3 regions of the Virgibacillus salidurans genome follow, and region 2 is predicted to be linked to each of the others. Evidence: riboswitches for the same ligand, from Rfam matches in the RefSeq annotation. Region 2 holds a riboswitch; each other region holds the start of a gene.
What was found. A riboswitch is a leader RNA that binds a small molecule or an ion and turns the genes downstream of it on or off. The one in region 2 is predicted to bind S-adenosylmethionine.

Region 1: it holds a riboswitch for S-adenosylmethionine, as region 2 does, so the genes downstream of both, KFZ58_RS17320 (PLP-dependent aspartate aminotransferase family protein) here and metK (methionine adenosyltransferase) in region 2, are expected to answer to the same signal.
Region 3: it holds a riboswitch for S-adenosylmethionine, as region 2 does, so the genes downstream of both, ssuE (NADPH-dependent FMN reductase) here and metK (methionine adenosyltransferase) in region 2, are expected to answer to the same signal.

Annotation. Positions count from the first base shown of each region.
Region 1 covers NZ_CP074373.1:3,478,984-3,482,274, forward strand. The annotation lists gene KFZ58_RS17315 (nuclease-related domain-containing protein) at 552-1,403, opposite strand; SAM riboswitch class I at 1,615-1,731, shown strand; gene KFZ58_RS17320 (PLP-dependent aspartate aminotransferase family protein) at 1,849-3,291, shown strand, end outside.
Region 2 covers NZ_CP074373.1:2,312,585-2,315,875, forward strand. The annotation lists gene KFZ58_RS11925 (gamma carbonic anhydrase) at 1-61, shown strand, start outside; gene metK (methionine adenosyltransferase) at 492-1,703, opposite strand; SAM riboswitch class I at 1,829-1,934, opposite strand; gene pckA (phosphoenolpyruvate carboxykinase (ATP)) at 2,130-3,291, shown strand, end outside.
Region 3 covers NZ_CP074373.1:1,427,212-1,430,502, reverse strand. The annotation lists gene KFZ58_RS07465 (LLM class flavin-dependent oxidoreductase) at 1-831, opposite strand, end outside; gene ssuE (NADPH-dependent FMN reductase) at 861-1,409, opposite strand; SAM riboswitch class I at 1,539-1,646, opposite strand; gene KFZ58_RS07455 (UPF0182 family membrane protein) at 1,773-3,291, opposite strand, start outside.

The DNA.
Region 1 (3,291 bases), 1.2 Mb from region 2:
AAAATGATACCTTTAACGTTGTCATGAGCTGTTCATGGCTACCGTGAATCCGAAAATATCCCCTTTGACGTCGTCATAAACCGTTCATGGCTACCGCGAACCCGAAAATATCCCCTTTGACGTCGTCATAACCCGTTCATGACTACCGCGAACCCGAAAATATCCCCTTTGACGTCGTCATAAACCGTTCATGGCTACCGCGAACCCGAAAATATCCCCTTTGACGTCGTCATAACCCGTTCATGGCTACCGTGAATCCGAAAATATCCCCTTTGACGTCGTCATAACCCGTTCATGGCTACCGCGAACCCGAAAATATCCCCTTTGACGTCGTCATAACCCGTTCATGACTACCGCGAACCCGAAAATATCCCCTTTGACGTCGTCATAACCCGTTCATGGCTACCGCGAACCCGAAAATATCCCCTTTGACGTCGTCATAACCCGTTCATGGCTACCGTAATCCTGAACATGTTCCCTAACGTTAACATGAACCGTTCATGGCTACCTTAAATCTAAGAAAAGGAGCTAAAGCGGTAGCCATAAAAGGTCTAATCGCCGCATTCAGCATAGTAGGAGTATTTTCCATGACCTATACGTATGAAATTTTTGTTCAATACTCTACTAATCGTTTTCTTTGATTTAATTTCGTTACACCAATCATGAATCACTGTAGTTGTTATTTTTTCATTAGGAAATAGCAATTGAAATTGACCTACATTCCTTAATATAGAAGCATCCGTGTCCTCTTCATGGCCACAGCTATCACAAACTATGTATCTATCTTTTACAGATAACAAAAAGGAATTACATGCAAGGCAGGTTATTCCCTTTTTCAGTTCAGCATAGTCATAATTGGGTATACGAGTGAATGGGGATTCATCTTCACTAAGCTTTACTAGCATTTCAGCAATTTTTATATTTTTATTTCCACCTGATGAACTTCTGCTTAATTGTCTTAGGAAACGATTGAGTTGACTGGGTAAAATAATAGGCACGTCTATAGATGCTTGGAATAATGTGAATTCGGGATTGATAAAAATGATGTGTGATTTGACTGGAAGGTTAACACCGTGATGTTGGAGTAATTGTCTGAGTAAGGATTCGCATCGCGTCAGTTGCAAGACGGGATCTTTAATTTCCTTTTTTGATTTTGTGTACCATCTTTCATTTTCAATAAAGAATTCCCCTTCGTAATTTTTCACATCAATAAGATGGATGAAATTTTCATAAATGATCAGTGTATCAATTTGAAAAAAAGTATTATTCCATTCAAGCAATAAATCATGTAATATGATTAGCCTGTCCGACAATCCCTCCAATCGTGCTGCAAATTTTTGTTCACCTTCATATCCCTTCTCAAGGATTACATAGTATTGCTTATCCGTATCTGATAGATGCATGCGCATATCTAAATATCGGAGGAGCTGCAATTCTCTCGATTCGGTAACCGTCATTTTCTACTTCCTCTCATTCTTTTTAAACTAATAGTATGAAAAAACACCCAATTTATCAAGTTTAATTGAATTCAATTAAATAAAAATTTATTCCCCAAAACGGTTGACATTCCATCCAAATTACCGTTATACTGTTCAGTAATTTAGAAAAATTAATCTCTTATCAAGAGTGGCGGAGGGATAGGCCCTTTGATGCCCGGCAACCTGAAGGCAACACAATTTGCCTTTTACGGTGCTAAATCCTACAGATCAACATTGGTCTGGAAGATAAGAGGAGGATCGTTTACATATACGCCCTCTTCTTAGGAAGGGGGTTATTTATTTATCCCCTCTTCCTCCCAGATACGTTAAAAAGCGGCACTACTGCCAAAAATCCAAGGAGGAATTATTCATGTCTAACTTTCAATTTCACAATCCGGAAACAGTATTACTTCACGGGGGCCAAGAACCGGATCCTGCAACTGGGTCAAGGGCTGTGCCAATCTACCAAACAACATCCTATGTATTTCGCGATACGGAACATGCGCAGAATTTATTTGGCCTAGCAGAACCAGGAAACATTTACAGCCGTATTATGAATCCGACTGTCGATGCTTTTGAGACTCGGATGGCACAACTTGAGGATGGAATCGGGGCTGTCGCAACATCATCCGGGATGGCAGCAATTACACTTTCCATTCTTAATATTGCTGGTTCAGGTGATGAGATCATCGCTGACAGTAATTTATATGGTGGAACGTACAATCTTTTTGCAAATACATTGCCTCGTTACGGTATCGATGTAAAATTCGTTGACGGCACGGATCCTGAAGCAATTCGAGGTGCTATTACAGATAAAACAAAGGCTGTCTTCGCTGAAATTATTACAAATCCAAGTCTGAATATATTTGATGTGGAAACGGTTGGCGAAATCGCACATGAAAACAATATTCCTTTAATCATTGACAATACGTTTGCCACGCCATATGGCACAAAACCACTAACATGGGGTGCAGATATTGTCGTCCACTCTGCGACAAAATGGATTGGTGGGCATGGTACAACAATCGGCGGTGTCGTTGTGGATGGTGGCCGATTTGATTGGGGCAACGGACGCTTCCCTGGTTTTACCGAGCCCGACGCAAGCTACAATGGCCTCCGCTATGTTGATCTGGGGCCAGCAGCCTATGCGACAAAATTACGTGTGCAGCTCCTGCGTGATATCGGTGCGTCCCTGAGTCCACAAAGTGCGTTCTTATTCCTTCAGGGGTTGGAGACATTGCATCTGCGTATTGAGCGTCATAATAAAAATGCCGAAGAGGTCGCAGCTTATTTACAAAAACATCCAGCTGTAGAATGGGTTAATTTCCCAGGGCTAGAAGAGCACCCATCCCATCAGCTTGCGAAAAAATATCTTGCTAAGGGATTCGGTTCTGTTATCACGTTTGGTATCAAAGGCGGCCGAGATGCCGGCAGAAAGTTAATTGATAATGTTACACTCTGGTCCCATGTTGCTAATGTCGGTGATGCAAAATCACTCATTATTCATCCAGCATCAACCACACATCAACAATTAAGCGCGGAGGACTTAGAAAAAAGCGGAACAACGGAAGAATTAGTCCGCCTATCGATTGGCATTGAGTCACCGAAAGATATTTTAGTCGATCTAGATCAAGCCATTGCCAAAGCTGTGGATCAGCCGCCACTTTTTGAAGCTACGGAAGAAGATGCTATAAAATGGCTGCTTACTTCCCCATTTGATCGTAAAGATGGAGGGGCTCGTAAAAAAGTAATTGCAACTGTGACTGATTCTGATAACAAACTTGATAAAAGCGGCAAGCAACTGGCAAAACTC
Region 2 (3,291 bases):
ACGGGTAAGGAAATCATATGTGGAAAAAGGACAATATTATAAAAATCATACGGATTTTTAGGGGTGTGTTTAGGGTATAGCCGAGGGGAGTGGCTGTCTCCCGATTTGGAGTGTGTCTCTCCCGGTTTTTAAGACTTCCCATGATTCAATGGATTCAGCACCTGTGCAAACATTTCACTTAACATCAACCTTGAGATAGATGAATTGTGTGCTAACGTATCCATTATTTTATCTAGATTTCTTTTAATATGTTCTATTTCTTTTTCCAAGCGGTCTAAACGAACAGATTCATTATACTGGGAGGGCTTCCGGTTATTATTTTGTTATCTCCCTTGTATATTTTCTATTATCGTACTGCACGAGTGATCAGTGAATACCAAAAAGTAAGATAATTAAAAAGCGTTTATATTGTGACTTTCAACATTTTTAAAATTTCCAATTCCTTACATAAAAATTATACCATACAGCAGATCCCGCCGTATGGTATAACTCTAAACTTTATCAAATTTTTCCGCCAATGCCTTTAATTCAGCTACCTTATCCGTTTTTTCCCATGGAAACTTAATATCCGTTCTACCGAAATGGCCATAGGCAGCTGTGTTTCTGAAAATAGGCTTTTGTAAATCAAGCATACGAATGATGCCAGCAGGCCGTAAATCAAATATTTCCCGAATGGCTCTTGCAAAATTTTCTTCACTGACGTGACCTGTACCAAATGTATTGACCGCAATGGATACAGGCTCTGCAACACCTATTGCATAAGCGAGCTGTACTTCACACGTTTTTGCTAAATCGGCTGCAACGATATTTTTGGCCACATAGCGAGCTGCATATGCTGCGGAACGATCTACTTTCGTTGCATCCTTCCCGCTGAACGCGCCTCCGCCATGACGGGCATACCCCCCATATGTGTCTACCATAATTTTACGGCCTGTTAAACCTGCGTCTCCTTGTGGACCTCCTATAACAAATCGCCCTGTTGGATTGATAAAATAATTGGTTGTTTCATCCAGTAGATGTCCTGGCACAACAGGTTTGATAACATGTTCAATGATATCTTTTTCAATTTGTGCACCAGTAATGTCCTGATGATGCTGTGTGGAAATAACAATGGTATCTACTTTAACTGGATTATCTTGTTCATCGTATTCAACGGTTACTTGCGTTTTCCCGTCTGGGCGCAGATAGGAAAGAACTTTTTCTTTTCTCATATCTGATAATCGTTTTGATAACTTATGGGCTAGAGAGATTGGCAGGGGCATGAGTTCCTCGGTTTCGTCACATGCATAGCCAAACATAAGACCTTGGTCTCCTGCGCCAATCGAGGCAATTTCTTCATCACTCATTTTACCTTGACGCGCCTCAAGTGCCTGATCAACGCCACCTGCAATATCTGCGGATTGTTCATCGATTGCGGTTAATACCGCACATGTTTCAGCATCAAATCCATATTTTGCTCTTGTATAGCCTATATCTTTAATCGTTTGACGAACAGTTGCAGGAATATCCACATACGTGCTCGTCGTAATTTCTCCTGATACTAATACAAGCCCTGTGGTTACCGTTGTCTCACAAGCAACACGTGCATGCGGATCATTTTTTAATATTTCATCCAGAATAGCATCTGATATTTGATCAGAAATCTTATCCGGATGCCCTTCTGTTACGGATTCAGATGTAAATAAACGACGATTTGCAGCCATACGGCTAAATCCTCCCTTTAATGATGTTACGGAACTCTGTTTATTATTCTATGCATTTTATTATTCAAAGTACCAACTAAAAAAGCCCTTCCTACAATCTGAGGAAAGGGTACCAAAGCCTTTCGCTCTTATTGTTCAAGGAATATCCTTGCATCAGGTGAGCACCTTTTCACCGTAGTGATGGTTGCTGGGTTTCATAGGGGCTGTCCCTCCACCAACTCTGAATAAGAGATCCGTTCGCAATTTAGCTTAACGAAAGCAGCCTTCTATGTCAACTATTTAATAGCTTAGCAGATTGAAGAAAAATTTCCGAAAAAAATCCAATAAATAGTGTGGACTAATGTTAATAATGTGTTATACTATTTACAAATTGATGCATATGATAATTTTATATTTTAAAAAATCATCAAAAGGCGGGTATTTCATATGAAAACGGTAGAAAATGCATTAGACAAAAATATATCTTCCCATAAAAACCTGATTAAAAATGCACCTGTTCCTCGTTTGGTCGAGAATATATTATCAAAAAATGAAGGTGTTCTTACTGCAACCGGGGCTGTTCGGGCAACGACAGGAACCTATACAGGTCGTTCACCAAAAGATAAATTTATTGTGAAGGATGACATTTGTGAGGATTTTATTGATTGGGGTCCCGTTAATCAAGCCATTGATGAAACCTCCTTTAATAAGCTTTACGAAAAAGTACTCACGTATTTAGAGGAAAAAGATGAGCTATATCAATTCAAAGGGTTTGCTGGAGCGGATTCTGCTTACCGTCTTCCAATTCAAGTAATTAATGAGTATGCATGGCATAATTTATTTTCTCGCCAATTATTCATTAACCCGACAAATGAAGAACTTGCTTCACACCAGCCTGAATTCACGGTAGTATCAGCACCGAATTTCAAGGCAGATCCGGCAATTGATGGTACCAATTCAGAGACATTTATTATTATTTCGTTTAAAAAGCGGGTTGTTTTGATCGGTGGAACGGAATATGCCGGGGAAATAAAGAAATCTATCTTTTCGGTTATGAATTATTTACTGCCGAGACGAAATATTTTATCAATGCATTGTTCGGCAAATGTTGGCCCAGAAGGCGATGTTGCATTATTCTTTGGTCTATCGGGAACTGGAAAGACAACGTTATCCGCTGATCCATACCGTCGCTTAATCGGTGATGATGAGCATGGATGGAGTCCAAACGGCGTATTTAATATTGAGGGGGGCTGCTATGCAAAGTGTATCAACCTGTCCGAGAAGAAAGAGCCGCAAATTTTTAATGCGATTCGATTTGGCTCCGTGCTGGAAAATGTCGTTCTCGATGATGAAACACGACTTCCTGATTATGATGATGTGTCGTTAACAGAAAATACACGTGCCGCCTATCCATTAGACAATATTGATAATATTATAAGCCCAAGCGTTGCCGGACATCCGAATACAATTATTTTCTTAACAGCTGACGCTTCCGGAACTTTGCCGCCGATTAGTAAATTAACGAAAGAGCAAGCCATGTATCACTTTTTAAGCGGATATACAAGTAAATTGGCAGGTACAGAGCGCGGGGTAACAGAGCCACAGGCTA
Region 3 (3,291 bases), 890 kb from region 2:
TTTCACCTCTTCCGGTAATCTCCCTGCCTCTTTGATATCAGCATGTAACTTATCAACGGTGTCTTTCGTTGCAGATATCGTTGGTGCACCTATAAACACACATTCGGCATTTTCAGCTGCAAATGCGCGACCTTTCGTAGATGCTCCTGCTTGATAAATAACAGGAGTACGCTGTGGAGATGGTTCACTCAAATGCGCTCCAGGTACTTTAAAATAGTTCCCTTCATGATTAATGTCATGAACTTTGTTAGGATCGGTGTAAATGCCATTTTCTTTATCTACCTTAACAGCATCGTCCTCCCAGCTTTCTTCCCAAAGTTTGTAGGCAACGTCCAGATATTCTGCTGCTATATCGTATCGCTCGTCATGCTTAATTTGGCCTTCCAATCCCATATTGACAGAGGCACTTTTCAGATAAGAAGTAACAATATTCCATCCGATCCGCCCTTTAGTTAGATGATCTAATGTGCTGATTCTGCGTGCAAAAGTGTAAGGATGCTCATGTGTAACAGATGCTGTTACGCCAAAACCAAGATGCTTTGTAACTGCTGACATTAAAGGGACTACCAAGGAAGGGTTATTGACTGGAGCCTGTGCCCCTTGACTTACAGCTGCATCACGTGATCCCTTATACACATCATAAGTACCTAATACATCCGCAAGAAATACAGCATCAAACCGTCCCTTTTCCAACAATTTAGCAAGTTCAATCCAGTATTCGCTATCTTTATAGCGATATGACTCATCATCCGGATGGGTCCATAAACCAGGGGACTGATGCCCAGGCGTGTTCATATCAAACGCATTTAAATAAATCCTCTTTTTAGCCATATATGTTTTCCTCCTTGAAATTTCGTTATTTAAGTAAAAAACACTGCTGACGCCTGTCTGTTAACGATTTCGATAAAATATTGAAGTTGCTTTTTCGTGCGCTGTAAAATGTCCGCATCGATAATTGGATTTTCCTGCTGTTTATCTATTTGACTATCAAGCAGATAAAGTCCTTTTAAATTATGCCCCTTTAATGTGGCCAACACCGGTTTCAAAGCGTATTCGATTGCTAGCAAATGCGACGGACTCCCCCCTGTCATCAGCGGAAGTACTGGTTTGTGCTTGAGTACATCTTGCGGGAGGATATCGAGCAATGCTTTTAGAACACCTGAATATGCACCTTTATACACCGGCGATCCAACTATAATACCTTTTGCATTTTGGACTAATGCCGTAATTTCCTGAATGGCCGGACTATCAAACTTCCCTTGGAATACGTCTTCAGCTGGCACGTCTTTAACAGAAATATGAGTCACTGAAAAATACTCCTGTTGAAGTAAGGCCCCTAAGTATTTAAGTACTTGTTCCGATCGCGAAAATTCAGAAGGACTTCCCGATAGCACAACAATTTCACTCATGTGATCATCCTTTCTTATCATTTGTCTTTTTTCTAAACTTTCCTCTTTAGCTAAGAACTTCTGTATGTAACCATAAAAATAAGCCCCCTTTTCTTATATGAGAAAAGAGGGCTTTACTTTGATATTCCGCTCTTATCTCCCAAGAATTACTCCCGGTGGAATTAGCACCTTCCTGACACTAATCAGGGGTTGCTGAAGCTTCATAGGGCCACATCCCTCAGCTTCTCTTGATAAGAATATTTAGTTATAATGTATAGTGTATTTTAATTAATCCGATAAGTCAAGTGGGTTTTGAAAATTTAAATACAGTAAAATTAGAAAAGGAGCTCCAAATATTATCGGAGCCCCTTTTCCCTACTACAATCATTGTTGTTCTTCATTTAGTCTATCTTCTATCTCTGTCATAATTTCTGCAGCCTCGTTCCAATTTCCTTCAGATAGCGCATCCTGGTAGGAATTAAACAGATCTGAGAACTCTTGTAATATCTCATCTGATTCTGAAATTTGCTGTTCCTGTTCACCTGGCTCTGCTGTCTCTTCAGGTGTTTGCTCCTCATCCGGCTGACGATCCGGATCTACAAGATTTAACATTTGCTCAAGCGACTCCTCAAATGTGGCTTCCATGACGATATGATCATCGTAGGCGATGATAACTTGCTTCACTTCAGGAAGTGACGTCTCGTTGGAAGATTCAATATAAATTGGTTCCACATACATGACCGTATCTTCAATCGGAATGGCGAGCAAGTTCCCACGTATGACTTCAGATCCGCCTTGTGACCAGAGATTCAGCTCCTGAGAAATCGTACTATCCTGATTGATACGATTTTCAATTTGTTGCGGACCGTATACATTTTCCTGTCTTGGAAAACGATATACAAATTTTTCACCATAATGCTCTCCATCATTACGCACACCAATCCAGGCAATCATATTTTGTCGATTTCTTGGTGTATACGGCATCATCAAAATAAATTCTTCTTCTTCATATTCAGGTAGTTTCATTGTTACATAATAAGGCTCCATCTCAATATCTTCATTAAAGTATTTCTCTGTCGGGAACTCCCACGCATCTTCCCGGTTATAGAACATTTCAAGATCGGTCATATGATAGGTGCCGTAGATGGATGCCTGAATATTAAACAACCTTTCAGGGAAGCGGAAATGAGCCCGCACGTCCTCTGGAATTTCCTCTGTGAAGAGTTCAGGAAACATGTTTTCATATGTCTGCAGCAATGGATCTTCCGGATTTGCTATATAAAAATCCACTTCTCCAGTGTAAGCGTCCACGGTTACTTTTACCGAATTTCGAATATAATTGTTGTTTTCCTGATAGGATTCCGAGTATGGATATCTTTCAGCTGTTAGATATGCATCCATCATCCAAGCAAGACTGCCGTCATCACGAACAAAAATATACGGATCTGAATCATATTCGAAAAATGGTGCGATTCGATTAACACGGTCCATGATATTTCGGGTTTCAAGAAACTGACTCTCATCTGTTATCTGATCGGAGACAAACATCCGAAATGATCCCTCTTTTAAAGCAAATAACGCCCGATTAATCCCATCTAACGTAATACCCGAATCTTCTTCATACCGACTCGATACGTTTTCATCACCAGAAGGATAATCAAATTCATCCACTTCTGAATTAACAATTACATTCGGATAAGCCTCTTCCCCATAGTAAATTTGAGGACGTGTTATGTCCAAATCCCCTTCAGGAGGAAGATTTTGTAATATATATTCCGGCTGACCCTGCGCGGTTAATTCGTTAACATGACTCATGGTAACTCCATAACCATGTGTATATCTTAGATTCCGGTTCACCCAGGTTTGTGCTTGCTCTGGTAAATCAACTGTGCTTAATTCTCTT